3 regions of the Pseudomonas sp. YA1 genome follow, and region 2 is predicted to be linked to each of the others. Evidence: predicted binding sites of a transcription regulator. Region 2 holds the regulator's gene; each other region holds the start of a gene.

Region 1 (4,979 bases), on a different contig from region 2:
AGAATCGAAGGCACGGCGATGTCGCGACCGTCGAAAGCGTATATGTCGGCAGCCATGCTCGTACCGGCGGGAACGAACAGGGCAGCCACGACAACCAGGGCTCGACAGAACGTCTTGAGTTGCATGGATTGACAACCGAATGTGTACGATGATTCTGGGAAATTCGCCGAAACCGGTGCGAAGATGATGAGAGTGGCGGATCTTTCCAGAAGGAATGGAAAGGAAACATAAGACAGGACCGACACATCCCCGCGAATTTACCCAAGAACTGTCAGGAAAATTCCCAGGCAGGCTCTACCGCCCGCTTCCCCTGGGCCTCCAGCAGACGTTGGCAGGCGGATGACACGCCGGCGGCAAGCATCCGGCACGGCACCGCTTGCTACCCGGCGAGCCTGGGCGGCGTGTCAATCCAGCTATCGTTCCGAGAAAGAGGATGGCGAGCGCGCCCTCCGCGAGGAGGAAATGGGGTCGGCCCGTCGCCGTCCATGCCTGACTTGGAAAAGGTCGACTCGATGTCCGGGACTGCATGCGGGTGGGCGAGAACCCGAGGAGGCGAGGGCGCCATAGCACAAGGCCCGCCATTCCCTCACGGGTGGCGGGCCTTGGGATGACGCGAAATCAGATGGGGCGGCTGCCGTACTTGCTGTCCGGCTTCTTCGGCGGATCGGCCACCACGTTGGGTTCGATCTCCTGCACCTTTCCACCGCGGGAAAGGAATTCCTCCATCGCCTTGGCGAGGGCGTCACGCTCTTTCTGCTTGGCTTCGACCGAGGGCAGTTCCTCTTCCACCACGGCGGCTTTCGCCTTCTTGCCGGGGGCGGGGGCCTCGTCGCCGTCACTGCTGTCCGCTTCGCCGTCGTCGGCCGCGGCCAGCTCTTCGCCGTCGTCCTCGTCAGCGCCGTCCAGCTCGTCCTGTTCCAGTTCTTCTTCGCTCATGGTCAACCTCTCGGTGCTGCAAAAGCAGGTTAGTTATAGCCCAGCCGCGCGTTTTGATGAGCGCCGCCGGAAAAAATTCATACTGACTCGCCCTGCCAGGTGGCGAGCACGCGCCGTGCCCCGCCCCTGTCCCGGTGTTCACCGAGATAGATCCCCTGCCAGGTGCCCAGTGCCAACCCTCCCGACTGTATCGGCAGGGTCAGTTGGCAGCCCAGCAGGCTGGCCTTGAAATGCGCCGGAAGGTCGTCCGGACCTTCGTCGTTGTGTTCATAGCCGACTTCGCCGCGTGGCGCCAGCCGCTCGAAAAAACGCTCGAAATCCCGGCGTACGGCAGGATCGGCATTTTCATTCAGGGTCAGTGAAGCCGACGTATGTTGCAAAAGCAGGTGCAGCAGGCCGACCCGGCACCGCCGAAGCTCCGGCAAGGCGTCGAGTATCTCCTCGGTGACGAGGTGAAAGCCCCGCGGACGCGGGCGCAAGGTGATCAGGGTCTGCTGCCACATGCTGCTGTTCCAAATCGGCTCCGATCCGTCGCGCCGCGCATTCTAGCGCGGCATTTGAAAAAGCAAAGAGCGTAAGAGACAGACCTGTGAAAGCTGAGGGTTGCGCAGTCCGCCGGCAGTCGCTGAAAGACCGGTTGCGGAGAGGTCGTGGCAGTCGCGGGAAGCGCCCAGGACTTTCGACGCACAAGGGCGTGGCGTTCGGCAAAGGCGAGCGCGGGAGGCAAACCGACGCCCGGCGGAAAGCCGGGCGCCGGCAGGTATTACAGGTTGTAGCCGCGCTCGTTGTGCAGCGCCAGGTCGAGGCCGACCGCTTCCTCTTCCTCGGTGACCCGCAGGCCCATGACCAGGTCCAGCACCTTGAGGATCACGAAGGTCACCACGGCGGTGTAGACCACGGTGAAGGCCACGCCCTTGAACTGCACGAAGAACTGCGCGCCGATGTCCTCCACGCTGCCGAAGCCGCCCAGCGACGGCGCCGCGAAGATCCCGGTGAGCAGCGCGCCGACGATACCGCCGACCGCATGTACGCCGAAGGCGTCGAGGGAATCGTCGTATTTCAGCGCGCGCTTGAGACTGGTGGCGGCGAAGAAGCAGATCACCCCGGAGGCCAGGCCGATCACCAGCGCGCCCATCGGACCGGCGGTGCCGGCGGCCGGGGTGATCGCCACCAGACCGGCGACCACGCCGGACGCGATGCCCAGGGCGCTCGGCTTGCCGTGGGTGATCCACTCGGCGAACATCCAGGCCAGGGCCGCGGCGGCGGTAGCGATCTGGGTCACCAGCATGGCCATCCCGGCGGTGCCGTTGGCGGCGGCGGCGGAACCGGCGTTGAAACCGAACCAGCCGATCCACAGCATGGCCGCCCCGACCAGGGTGTAGCCGAGGTTGTGCGGCGCCATCGGCGTGGTCGGGTAGCCCTTGCGCTTGCCCAGCACCAGGCAGGCGACCAGGCCGGCGATACCGGCGTTGATGTGCACCACGGTGCCGCCGGCGAAGTCCAGCACGCCCCAGTCCCACATCAGGGCGCCGTCACCGCTCCAGACCATGTGCGCGATCGGCGCGTAGACCACGGTGAACCAGACCGCCATGAAGATCAGCATCGCCGAGAACTTCATGCGCTCGGCGAAGGCGCCGACGATCAGCGCCGGAGTGATGATCGCGAAGGTCATCTGGAAGGTGATGAACACGCTTTCCGGGAACAGCGCGGTGGCGGAAGTCAGGCCGTCGGCGGTGAGACCGCTGAGGAAGGCCTTGTCCAGCCCGCCGACGAAGGAATTGAAGTTGAGGACGCCCTTCTCCATCCCGGCGGTATCGAACGCCAGGCTGTAGCCATAGACCACCCAGAGAATGGTGATCAGGCCGGTGATGGCGAAGCACTGCATCATGATCGACAGCACGTTCTTCGCTCGCACCATGCCGCCGTAGAACAGCGCCAGACCGGGGATGGTCATGAGCAGGACGAGCGCAGTGGAGATCAGCATCCAGGCGGTGTCGCCGCTGTTCAGGACGGGTTCCTCGGCGGCCAGGGCGACGCCCGGCAAAGCGAGGGACAATAGGGCTCCTAGCCCTGCGATCTTACGCAGAGTCATGTTGGTATTCTCCTGGGGCTTTTGGGGGTTCGGTTGGGCTTAGATCGCGTCGGTATCGGTTTCGCCGGTACGGATGCGGATGGCCTGTTCCAGGTTCACCACGAAGATCTTGCCGTCACCGATCTTGCCGGTATTGGCCGCCTTGGTGATCGCCTCGATGACGCGGTCCAGCTGGTCGTCGGCGATCGCCACGTCGATCTTCACCTTGGGCAGGAAGTCGACGACGTACTCGGCGCCGCGATACAGCTCGGTGTGGCCCTTTTGCCGGCCGAAACCCTTGACCTCGGTCACCGTGATGCCCTGCACACCGATCTCGGACAACGACTCGCGGACGTCGTCCAACTTGAACGGCTTGATGATGGCAGTGACTAGCTTCATGAAACTCTCTCCCGTGTTTGGTGGACTCGCCCCAGGAAAACGAACCCGAGGACAGTCTAAGCGCAGTGTCTGGCTTTGTAACGCGCCGGTCCCTCTGGGAAGCATGATCGGGACCCTCCGCCCCGACCTGGCCCTGCTGCGGCCGTTCGATGCCGCAACCTGCCGGCCTCCCGCAACCGCCTCATCTGCCGCACCGGTACTGCTTCAGTGCACGCCTCACCCCGGCCAAAGCAGAAAGCTTGCCAGCTCCGGCAAATCCGCCGGATTTCAAGCCCTTAGCCGCCAACCCGGGGATAGTGCGGAACGCCGGCCTCCGGGCGGCGCACCAAATAGGCGCAGACGCGCTCCGACAATTGCGCAAAAAGTGTGCAATGGCCCTCCCGCGAGCGCCGCCGACATCATGCTAGACTGCCGCCCACTCGTTACCGGAACCCTCGCCATGCTGCCGCCCAAAGCCGTCTTCGAAGCCCTCAGCCAACAAGCCAGCCGCCTGTTCGCCGGCGAATCGCCGTTGCCCAAGGCCGAGCTGGAGTCGCAGTTCCGCGCCCTGATGCAGAGCGCCTTCAGCAAGCTCGACCTGGTCAGCCGCGAGGAATTCGACAGCCAGATGCTGGTCCTCGCCCGCACCCGCGCACGGCTGGAAGCCCTGGAGGCCAAGGTGGCGGAACTCGAAAGCAAGCTGACGCCGCCCGCCGACTGATCCTTCCCCCTGCGAGCGGCGTGAGATCAAGGAGCGATCCATGTCCCTGGCGATTGTCCACAGCCGAGCCCAGGTCGGCGTCGAAGCCCCCTGTGTCAGCGTCGAGGCGCACCTGGCCAACGGCCTGCCTTCGCTGACCCTGGTCGGCCTGCCGGAAACCGCGGTGCGCGAGAGCAAGGACCGCGTGCGCAGCGCCCTGCTCAATGCCGGTTTCGACTTCCCCGCGCGGCGCATCACCCTCAACCTCGCCCCCGCCGACCTGCCCAAGGACGGCGGTCGCTTCGACCTGGCCATCGCACTCGGCATCCTCGCCGCCAGCGGCCAGTTGCCCGGCACCGCCCTCGACGGCCTGGAGTGCCTTGGCGAACTGGCCCTGTCCGGGGCGATCCGGCCAGTGCGAGGCGTATTGCCAGCCGCGCTGGCGGCGCGCGACGCAAGGCGCGTTCTGGTGGTACCGAAGGAAAATGCCGAAGAGGCCAGCCTGGCCAGCGGGCTGACGGTGTTCGCCGTGGACCACCTGCTGGAGATCGCCGGACACCTCTCCGGCCAGGCCCCGCTGCTGCCCTACCAGGCCCGCGGCCTGCTCCGCGCGCCCTTCCCTTATCCAGACCTGGCCGAGGTCCAGGGCCAGGCCGCCGCCAAGCGCGCCCTGCTGGTGGCCGCCGCCGGCGCGCACAACCTGTTGCTCAGCGGCCCGCCGGGCACCGGCAAGACCCTCCTGGCCAGCCGCCTGCCCGGCCTGCTGCCGGCGCTCGACGAGGACGAGGCCCTGGAGGTCGCGGCGATCCATTCGGTGGCCAGCCACGTCCCCCTCAGGCACTGGCCGCAACGACCGTTCCGCCAGCCGCACCACTCCGCCTCCGCGCCGGCCCT
Region 2 (4,979 bases):
TGCGCCTGGCTGGTCGGCCTCTCCGCGCTGCTCCTGCCCTGGGGGCTGGCCGCCGCCGCGGGAGCGATGCTCTTCGTGGTCACCCACGAGATCATTCCCGAGTCCCACCGCCAGGGACATGCCGCCGAGGCTACGCTGGGCCTGGTGTTCGGCTTCTGCCTGATGATGGTGCTGGATACCGCGTTGGGCTAGGGGACTCATCCGACCCGCGCTGAATTGACGCCGGCCGCAATCGCCGGAAAGGAAAAGCCGCCAGTTGGCGGCTTTTTCGTTGTCTCTGGGAAGAGGCTACTCGCCTTCGTCGAAACGGTTGTTGATCAGTTCGACCAGCGCGTTCAACGCCTCGTCTTCCTGTTCGCCTTCGGTATGCAGGTGCAGGTTGGTGCCCTTGCCGGCAGCCAGCATCATCACGGCCATGATGCTCTTGCCGTCGACGCAGCTTTCAGGATTGCGGCCGACCCGGACCTGGCAAGGGTAGCGCCCCGCGACGCCGACGAACTTGGCCGCCGCGCGGGCGTGCAGACCGAGCTTGTTGATGATGGTGATCTCGAGGGCGGGCATCTTGGGGAGTCTGTCCTTCTTGTTATGGGCTAGCTGCTGAGATCGCGGTGGCGAATCTGCACGTTCTTCAGGGAATCCCTGAGTGCAGCGCCAATCCGCTCGGCGAGGTAGACCGAACGATGGTGCCCGCCGGTACAGCCTATCGCAACTGTTACATATGAGCGGTTACTGGCGGCGAAGCGCGGCAGCCATTTGTTCAGGTAGCCGACGATGTCCTGGTACATTTCCTCGACGTCCGGCTGGGCGGCCAGATACTCGCGGACTTCCGGCTCCAGCCCCGAATGATCGCGCAACTCGGGCTTCCAGTAGGGGTTCGGCAGGCAGCGCACATCGAACACCAGGTCGGCGTCGACTGGCATGCCGCGCTTGAAGCCAAAGGATTCGACGAGGAACGCAGTGCCGGGTTCCGGCTTGTTCAACAGGCGCAGTTTGATGGTGTCGCGCAGCTGATAGAGGTTGAGGCTGGTGGTGTCCAGCTTCAGGTCGGCGAGGTCGGCGATCGGTCCGAGCAATTGGCTCTCGTCGCCAATCGCCTCCGCCAGCGAACGGGTGTCGGTGGTCAGCGGGTGGCGCCGGCGGGTTTCCGAGAATCGTTTGAGCAGCGTCTCGTCGTCGGCGTCGAGATACAGCACATCGCAGTTGATGTGGTTGTCCCGCACTTCCTGCAACAGTTCGGGGAAGCGCTGCAACTGGCTGGGCAGGTTGCGGGCGTCGATCGACACCGCCACCTGTGGCTGCAGTAGCTCCGTGTGCAACAGGGCGCGCTGCGCCAGGTCGGGAAGCAGGCTGGCGGGAAGGTTGTCGATGCAATAGAAACCGTTGTCTTCGAGGACGTTCAGGGCGGTGCTCTTGCCCGAGCCCGAGCGGCCGCTGACGATGATCAGGCGCATGTCATTGCCCGTTCTGTACGTCTACCACGATCTGATAAAGCGCCTCGGCAGTGGGAGCGCTGCGCAGGCGGTCGCGTACGTCGGCACGGTCGAGCATGGCGGCGATCTGCCGGAGCAGTTCGAGATGTTCTTCGGTCGCGGCCTCCGGTACCAGCAGGACGAAGAGCAGGTCGACCGGCGCGCCGTCCAGCGCGTCGAAGTCCACGGGAGCATCCAGGTGCAGCACGGCGCTGATGGGGCTCTGGCAGCCAGACAGGCGGCAGTGCGGAATGGCGATGCCATTGCCGAAGCCGGTGGAGCCGAGTTTTTCCCGGGCCACCAGGTTTTCGAAGATGGTCTGGGCGTCGAACTCCGGCAGCTCCCTGGCTACCAGGTTGGCGATTTGTTCGAGTACGCGTTTCTTGCTGCCACCCGGCACGTTCACGAGGGAACGGCCGGGGGTCAGGATTTGCTCAAGTCGGATCATAGGGGAGGGGAGATCAGCGGGCGCCTACGCCTTGCTGCCGTTCGAGATACTTCTCTTTGTGTTTGATCAGTTGACGGTCGAGTTTGTCGATCAGCAGGTCGATGGCCGCGTACATGTCCTCATGTTCCGCATTGGCTACGATCTCGCCACCGGCGATGCGCAGGGTAGCTTCGATCTTCTGCTTCAGTTTCTCGACCTCCATGATCACCTGAACATTGGTGATCTTGTCGAAATGGCGCTCCAGACGGCTCAGTTTCTCGCCGACATAGTCGCGCAGGGCGTCGGTCACATCCAGTTGATGGCCACTGATGTTGACTTGCATACCGCGTTCTCCTTGTTGCCCGTGTGTAAGTGGCAGGTTAGCAACCTGCCTCCGGAACACCTTGGCGTGGATCAACGTCACACCAGTCGCTTGCGCTCGCTCGAAGGGGCTATGCCCAGGGATTCGCGGTATTTGGCGACGGTGCGGCGAGCCACTTGAATGCCCTGTGCCTCCAGTAAACCAGCGATCTTGCTGTCGCTCAATGGCTTTTTCGCATTTTCCGCGGCCACCAGTTTCTTGATGATCGCGCGGATCGCGGTGGACGAGCATTCCCCGCCTTCAGCGGTACTGACGTGACTTGAAAAGAAATATTTCAGCTCGAAAATGCCACGCGGCGTATGCATGTATTTCTGCGTGGTGACCCGCGAAATGGTCGATTCGTGCATGCCCACCGCTTCGGCGATGTCATGCAGGACCAGCGGCTTCATGGCTTCTTCGCCGTAGTCGAGGAAACCGCGCTGGTGCTCGACGATCTGGGTGGCGACCTTCATCAGCGTTTCGTTGCGGCTCTGCAGGCTCTTGATGAACCAGCGGGCTTCCTGCAACTGGTTGCGCATGAAGGTATTGTCGGCGCTGCTATCGGCGCGGCGGACCATGCCGGCGTAGGTGGCGTTGACGCGCAGGCGCGGCATCGCCTCCTGGTTCAGCTCGACCAGCCAGCGCTCGTTGTCCTTGCGCACGATGACGTCGGGGACGATGTATTCGGCTTCGCTCGATTCGATCTGCGAACCGGGCCGGGGATGCAGGCACTGGATCAGCTCGATGACCTGGCGCAGTTCGTCTTCCTTGAGCTTCATGCGCCGCATCAATTGGCTGTAGTCGCGGCCGCCGAGCAGGTCGAGGTAGTCGGATACCAGGCGCAGCGCTTCGTTCAGCCAGGGCGTGGTGGACGGCAACTGGCGCAGTTGCAGCAGCAGGCACTCGCGCAGGTTGCGGGCGCCGATGCCGGCGGGTTCCAGTTGCTGGATGCGGCGCAGCACGACTTCCACTTCGTCGAGCTCGACGTCCAGTTCCGGATCGATGGCGGCGAGGATTTCTTCGAGGGACTCTTCGAGGTAGCCATCGTTGTTGATGCTATCGATGATGGTCACCGCGATCATCCGATCGGTGTCCGACATCGGTGCCAGGTTGACCTGCCACAGCAGGTGGCTGTGCAGGCTCTCGCCGCTGCTGGTGCGCGCGGTGAAGTCCCATTCGTCATCGTCATTGCTGGGCAGGCTGCTGGCGCTGGTCTGGTAGATGTCTTCCCAGGCGGTATCCACCGGCAACTCGCTGGGTATGCGTTCGCTCCACTGGTCGTCGTCGAGGCTTTCGACGCTGGGCGTGGTGCTTTCCTGGAGAGGGCTCTCCTGGGGCGCGCTGGCCGCCTGTTCGGCGCCATCGGCGAGGGGGTCGCTGTTGTCGAAATCGTCGCCGTCTTCCTGGCGTTCGAGCATGGGATTGGATTCCAGCGCTTCCTGGATTTCCTGCTGGAGGTCCAGGGTGGATAGCTGGAGGAGGCGTATGGCCTGTTGCAGCTGCGGCGTCATCGTCAGCTGCTGGCCCATCTTGAGGACTAGCGATGGTTTCATGGCTGAGGGCTTAGTACCTTATTCGCTGGTACCGGATGGCACCATCCACTACTACGGGTGCCGAGGTGGCGGCACCGCCAGGAAGCAAATTATATGCCTGAATTTTCGTACTTTGCCTAGGGTTGCTCTGAATAAATCATCCGCTCCAGGCGGCACTCGTGGTTGCGAAACCGCGGGCGAGCGGAACCGCTCCGGCGAGGCCGGAGGGCGCGCTAGGAGATTTCTTCAGAGGCGGAACTCGTGCCCCAGGTAGACTTCCTTGACCAGGTCGTTGGCGAGGATGCTCTCGGCATCCCCCTCCGCGATCAACTGCCCATCATTGACGATATACGCCGTTTCACAGATGTCCAGGGTCTCGCGGACGTTGTGGTCGGTGATGAGGATGCCGATACCCTTCGCCTTGAGGTGATGGATGATCTGCTTGATGTCGCCGACCGAGATCGGGTCCACGCCGGCGAAGGGCTCGTCGAGGAGGATGAATTTCGGCGCGCTGGCCAGGGCGCGGGCGATTTCCACCCGGCGTCGTTCGCCGCCGGACAGGCTCATGCCGAGGTTGTCGCGGATGTGGTGGATGTGGAATTCCTGCAGCAGGCCTTCCAGGGCTTCCTTGCGACCGTTGCGATCGAGGTCGCTGCGGGTCTCGAGGATCGCCATGATGTTGTCGGATACCGACAACTTGCGGAAGATCGAGGCTTCCTGCGGCAGGTAGCCGATGCCGGCCCGGGCGCGCCCGTGCATCGGCAGGTGGGTGACGTTCTGCTCGTCGATGCGGACCACGCCCTGGTCGGCCTGGACCAGGCCGACGATCATGTAGAAGCAGGTGGTCTTGCCGGCACCGTTCGGACCGAGCAGGCCGACGATCTGCCCGCTATCGATGGACATGCTGACGTCGCGGACGACTTGCCGGCCTTTATAGCTTTTGGCCAGGTGCTGGGCTTTGAGCGTTGCCATTACTGGGCCTTTTTCTTCGGCTGGATGACCATGTCGATGCGCGGGCGCGGGCTGGTCACCTGGGAGCCGGTGGCACGACCCGCGTTGACGATCTGGCGCTGGGTGTCATAGACGATCTTCTCGCCTTCGAAGGTGTTGCCTTCCTGGATCACCTTGGCCTGGTCGATCAGCACGACCCGGTTCTGCGTGACGAAGTACTGGATGGTCAGGCCATAGGC
Region 3 (4,979 bases), on a different contig from region 2:
TTGTGGGCGCCCAGCTTGACCTTGAAGGCGGGCACGCCGTTGGCGCGCATCACCATGTGTTCCGGCATCTCCACCGGGATCACGTCGCCCGGCTGCATGTGCAGGATGTCGCGCAGCTTGAGCTGGCGGCGGACCACGGTGGCGCCGAGCGGTACCTGGACGTCCAGCACGTCCTCGCGCAGGGCCTTGATCCAGCGCTCGTCCTGGTCGTCGTGGTCGGACTGGAAACCGGCGTCGAGCATCTCGCGGATCGGCTCGATCATCGAATAGGGCATGGTGATGTGCAGGTCGCCGCCACCGCCGTCCAGTTCGATGTGGAAGGTGGAGACCACCACCACCTCGCTGGGACTGACGATGTTGGCCATGGCCGGGTTGACCTCCGAGTTGACGTACTCGAAGTTCATCTCCAGCACCGCCTGCCAGGCTTCCTTCAGATCGACGAAGGCCTGCTCCAGCACCATCCGCACCACCCGCAGTTCGGTCGGGGTGAACTCGCGGCCCTCGATCTTGGCGTGGCGGCCGTCGCCGCCGAAGAAGTTGTCCACCAGCTTGAACACCAGCTTGGCGTCGAGGATGAACAGCGCGGTGCCGCGCAGCGGCTTCATCTTCACCAGGTTGAGGCTGGTGGGAACGTACAGCGAGTGCACGTACTCGCCGAACTTCATCACCTGCACGCCGCCGACCGCGACGTCGGCCGAACGGCGCAGCAGGTTGAACATGCTGATGCGGGTGTAGCGGGCGAAACGCTCGTTGATCATCTCCAGGGTCGGCATGCGGCCCCGGACGATGCGGTCCTGGCTGGTCAGGTCATAGGACTTGACCGATCCCGGCGTCGCCTCGACTTCGGTTTCCACCAGGCCATCGTCGACGCCGTGCAACAGCGCGTCGATTTCATCCTGGGAAAGCAGATCTTGCACGGCCATGGGATACCTACTGCAGCACGAAATTGGTGAACAACACTTGTTCGATAGCCAGCTGGCCGGTTTCCTTCTTGGCCAGTTCCTGCAATCCGGCGGTCGCCTGCTGGCGGAGCATTTCCTTGCCCACCGGCGTCACCAGCGAGTCGAAACTCTGACTCGAGAACAGCATCACCAGTTTATTGCGAACCAGCGGCATGTGCTCGCGCAATGCGTCCATCTGCGCCTTGTCGCGCCCCATCAACGCGACGCCGACCTGCATGTAGCGCTGCCGGCCGTTCTGGTTGAAGTTGACGACGAAGGCCGGCGCCAGGATCTCGTAGAGCGCCGGCTGCTTGCCCGGCTTCGCCGCCTCGCTGGCGACTTCCTCGGTCTTCTCGGCCTTCAGCGACTTGCTGAGGAAGAACCAGGTGCCGCCCACCGACAGGCCGATCGCCAGCAGCAGGCCGACCACGATCAGCAGGATCAGCTTCAGCTTGCTCTTGCCGCCGCTCGGAGCCCCCGCGTCGGCGGGTGTCGCCTCTTTCTTAGCCATGCCAAAAATCCGTCGCTATAGCGTCAAATGAAGGGTTTCACAGGGGCAGAGCAAGGGTTGTGCCATTTCTGCAACGCCGCCCCGCCCCCTGGGGCCAGCCCCGGAGGGCTGTCCGAGATGATAGACGGCGCGGATATTACAGCCTGGCCACAGGAAATCATCCCCGTCTTTTGCGAAATCGCCCGCTCCGGAAAAAGAAAGGCCTCCCGCAGGAGGCCCAAAGGGGAAATGCAGTCGTTCGCCTCAGGCGTAGTAGTCGACCAGACCGCGCGCCGCCGACGAACCCGGCCGGCTGCGGATCTCGCTGACTCCGGCAAGGGTTTCCTCATCGCCCGAGGCGTCGCCGGCCAAGCCGCGTCCGCGCGCCGATCCGCCCTCGCCCTGCTGCTGGCCCTGCCAGCCCCGCGCCAGCGACTGGTCGGAGACGTTCACGTCGAGCTGGTTCATGCCCTGCTGGCTGAACATGTCGCGCAGCCGGTGCATCTGGCTTTCCAGGGCGTCGCGAACGCCGGCGTTGGGACTGGCGAAGGTCACCTGGGTCTGGTCGGCGGTCATGTGGATGCGCACGTCCAGGCGTCCCAGTTCGGCCGGGTCGAGCTGGATCTCCGCCGACTTCAGGTTCTGGCTGGACATCCACATCACCCGGTCCACCACCGCCTCGCTCCAGCCGTTCTGCTGTATCGCCACCGGCTGGCCGGGCACCGTACCGTTCACCGGACGGTTGGTCAGGGCCTGTTGCGCCATGGCCTGGGTCAGCCCGTTGAGCTTGGCCGCGAAAGGCTCGCCGCGCGGCTCCGCCTTGCTCTCCAGCAGGCTCTCGGAGGCGGCGCTGGCGATGGCCGGCTCGGCGGTCTGCTGCAACTGGGCCTCGAGCGCCTTGCCGTCGACGGCCTTGGGCAAGGAATCCGAGGTCAGGCTGGCAAGGGCATCGCCGAGGTTCGCCTGGCGCGGATCGGCGTTCTTCGCCGGCCCGCCTTTCGCCGCCTGCGCTGCGTCCTGGGCACCCTGCTCCAGGGCCATGTTCACTGCCGGAACGCCGTTGAGCTTGACCAGGGTCGGGTCGCTGCTGGCTTCGGTCAGGCTGGCCGGAGCACTGCTGGCCGTCGGCACGGCCGGCGGCAGCAAAGTCGCCTGGGTATTCTCGTCGAGCATCGGCACGGCGCCGCCGAGGCCGAGCAGTTGCAGCGGATCGACCGGCGTTTCGACTTTATCTTCGCCGTCGGCCTTGGCCTGGCCGTCGGCCGGCAAAGGCTTGCCGTCTTCGGCAACGGCCGGTTGCGCGGCGGCATCCGTCGGCTGCGCCTCGGCAGCCTCCTTGCCGGCGTCCCGCGGCTTGTCCCGCGAACCCTTCGCGGGACCGTCGGCGCGCTCGGCGGGCTTCTTCGCGGTCTCCTTGGCATACATGTCGGAGAAGCTGGAAGTCTTGTCGTTACTGGGCTCAGGCGTTTTCTGCTGGCTCTTCGGCGCAGCGGCCTTGGGCTTTACATCAGGCGTCGGCGGCAACAACACACCAGGGGCGACGGCCATGGGAATTCTCCATTTGCGAAGGGATTGCATCGTGGCTTGCGCAAGGGATCGAGCAAGGTCCGGGCCAACTTCGCCGAGAGCGTCCGCGAAACGCTCGCCAGGGCGCCGCAGCAGGCACGCTCGCTTTGCCCGCAGGTCCCGTCTGGACTACAATCCAGAGCCGCATCCCTCCCGAGGTAGTACCCTGATGTCCTTCGCCGAAAAACTGTCCCGTCTGCAAGCCTTCCTCGATGCCGATGACCTGCACGAAGAAGCGCTGGACTACGTGGCGACCCACGGCTACCTGACCGCCCTCTCCATCTGCCCGGAGCAGGTGCCGGAGCGGGAGTGGATCGACGCCCTGTTCGCCGAACCGCCGCACTACCGCAGCGATGAGGAGCGCCAGGAGATCGAGACTTCCCTCGAGCAGCTCAAGGCGCACATCACCCGCGTGCTGGCCAGCGACGAAGACCTCGAGCTGCCCTGCGACCTCGACCTCGGCGACGAGCCGGACGACTCCGACCTGCGCGGCTGGTGCATCGGCTTCATGGAAGGCGTGTTCCTTCGCGAGGAAGTCTGGTTCGAGCAGGCCGAAGAGGAAGTCAGCGAGCTGCTGCTGCCGATCATGGTCGGCTCCGGCCTGTTCGACGAGCAGCCCGAGTTCGACGAGATCGCCCGCGACCGCCACCTGGTGGACGACATGGTCGCGCAGATTCCCGACCTGCTGACCAACCTGTTCCTGCTCTGCCAGGCGCCGGAAGAAAAGCCCGCCCTGCTCAAGCCGCGCACGCACTAAGGAGCGCCGCGGTGGCGCAGCGGGAAATTCGCCCGAGCGCTCGTGCCTGGGTGCGCTATAGCCTCCAGGCCGTGGGTTTCCTAAGCGTAGCCCTGGGCGTGATCGGCATCTTCCTGCCGGTGCTGCCGACCACGCCTTTCCTGCTCCTCGCGGCGGCCTGCTTCATGCGCAGCTCGCCGCGCTTCTACCACTGGCTGGTCGGCCATCCACGGCTCGGCCCGTGGATCCGCGACTATCTCGACGGCGAAGGCATCCCGCTCAAGGGCAAGGTCTACGCCATCGGCCTGATGTGGGCCAGCATCGCCCTTTCCTGCTACCTGGTCCGACGCCCCTGGGCCCAGGGCTTCATGCTGACCAGCGCGGTACTGGTCAGCATCTATATCCTCCGCCAGAAGACCCGCCCGCCGCACGACGCCTGAGGGCCCGCTCAGGACAGCGCCGGATCGCCCTCGCCCAGCGGCAAGCGGTCGCCGGGCCCGCGCCGCTCGGGGCTCAGCACGGTGAAGCCGAAGGTGTTCCAGCCGTCCGCGCTGTCGACGAACACCGAACCGCCGTGCATGCTCGCCACCGCCTTGACGATGGACAGGCCGAGGCCGTGGTTGGCCTCGCTGTTGCTGCGCGCCGCGTCGACCCGATAGAAGCGCTCGAACAGGTGCCTGCGGTGCTCGTCGGCGATCGGCACGCCGGGGTTGCTCACCGCCACCCGCACTTCGTCGCCACGCCGCTCGACGCCGACCCGCAGCGTGCCGCCGGCGGCGGTGTGCTGGGCGGCGTTGTACAGCAGGTTGGTCACCGCCCGCTGGAACAGGGCGCGCTCGACCAGCGCGCGGGCCTCGCCGCGCACCTCGATGCCGACCCCGGCCTCGTCGAAGATCACCTCGAGGAAATCTACCGTGGTGGCGATCTCGCCGGCCAGCGAGGTTTCCTCGCGCTCGCAGGCCAGGCGTCCCTGGTCGGCACGGGCGAGGAACAACATGTCGTTGACGATCGCCCGCAGCCGCTCCAACTCCTCCAGGTTGGATTGCAGGACCTCTTCGTAATGTTCGCCGCTGCGTTCGCGGGACAACGCCACTTGGGTCTGGCCGATCAGGTTGGTCAATGGCGTGCGCAGCTCGTGGGCGACGTCGGCATTGAACGACTCCAGGCGCACGTAGGCTTGCTCCAGGCGGTCCAGGGCGCCGTTGAACGCTCCCACCAGCTCGCGCAGCTCGGCCGGCAGCGGCGA

Evidence for each region. Region 2 encodes sigma-54, which starts transcription at its own class of promoters, with help from an activator protein. Its sites were predicted from a motif close to ANTGGCATNNANNTTGCTNT; they were not measured.
Region 1: a site for sigma-54 is predicted at 3,634-3,653, ahead of glnK (P-II family nitrogen regulator). Genes of this name have one in related genera too.
Region 3: a site for sigma-54 is predicted at 3,029-3,048, ahead of AC4OR5_RS13660 (flagellar hook-length control protein FliK). Genes of this name have one in related genera too.

What each region holds. Positions count from the first base shown of each region.
Region 1 covers NZ_JBZWBG010000005.1:7,703-12,681, reverse strand. Annotated here, with positions in the region: gene AC4OR5_RS08075 (fimbrial protein) at 1-125, opposite strand, end outside; gene sutA (transcriptional regulator SutA) at 619-936, opposite strand; gene AC4OR5_RS08065 (secondary thiamine-phosphate synthase enzyme YjbQ) at 1,014-1,439, opposite strand; gene AC4OR5_RS08060 (ammonium transporter) at 1,700-3,028, opposite strand; gene glnK (P-II family nitrogen regulator) at 3,068-3,406, opposite strand; gene AC4OR5_RS08050 (accessory factor UbiK family protein) at 3,846-4,106, shown strand; partial or broken gene AC4OR5_RS08045 (YifB family Mg chelatase-like AAA ATPase) at 4,147-4,979, shown strand, end outside.
Region 2 covers NZ_JBZWBG010000004.1:156,936-161,914, forward strand. Annotated here, with positions in the region: gene AC4OR5_RS07055 (ZIP family metal transporter) at 1-192, shown strand, start outside; gene AC4OR5_RS07060 (HPr family phosphocarrier protein) at 289-561, opposite strand; gene rapZ (RNase adapter RapZ) at 591-1,451, opposite strand; gene ptsN (PTS IIA-like nitrogen regulatory protein PtsN) at 1,453-1,917, opposite strand; gene hpf (ribosome hibernation-promoting factor, HPF/YfiA family) at 1,931-2,239, opposite strand; gene AC4OR5_RS07080 (RNA polymerase factor sigma-54) at 2,317-3,810, opposite strand; gene lptB (LPS export ABC transporter ATP-binding protein) at 4,036-4,761, opposite strand; gene lptA (lipopolysaccharide transport periplasmic protein LptA) at 4,761-4,979, opposite strand, start outside.
Region 3 covers NZ_JBZWBG010000008.1:231,106-236,084, reverse strand. Annotated here, with positions in the region: gene fliM (flagellar motor switch protein FliM) at 1-923, opposite strand, end outside; gene fliL (flagellar basal body-associated protein FliL) at 931-1,452, opposite strand; gene AC4OR5_RS13660 (flagellar hook-length control protein FliK) at 1,696-2,979, opposite strand; gene AC4OR5_RS13655 (UPF0149 family protein) at 3,167-3,754, shown strand; gene AC4OR5_RS13650 (YbaN family protein) at 3,766-4,173, shown strand; gene AC4OR5_RS13645 (sensor histidine kinase) at 4,182-4,979, opposite strand, start outside.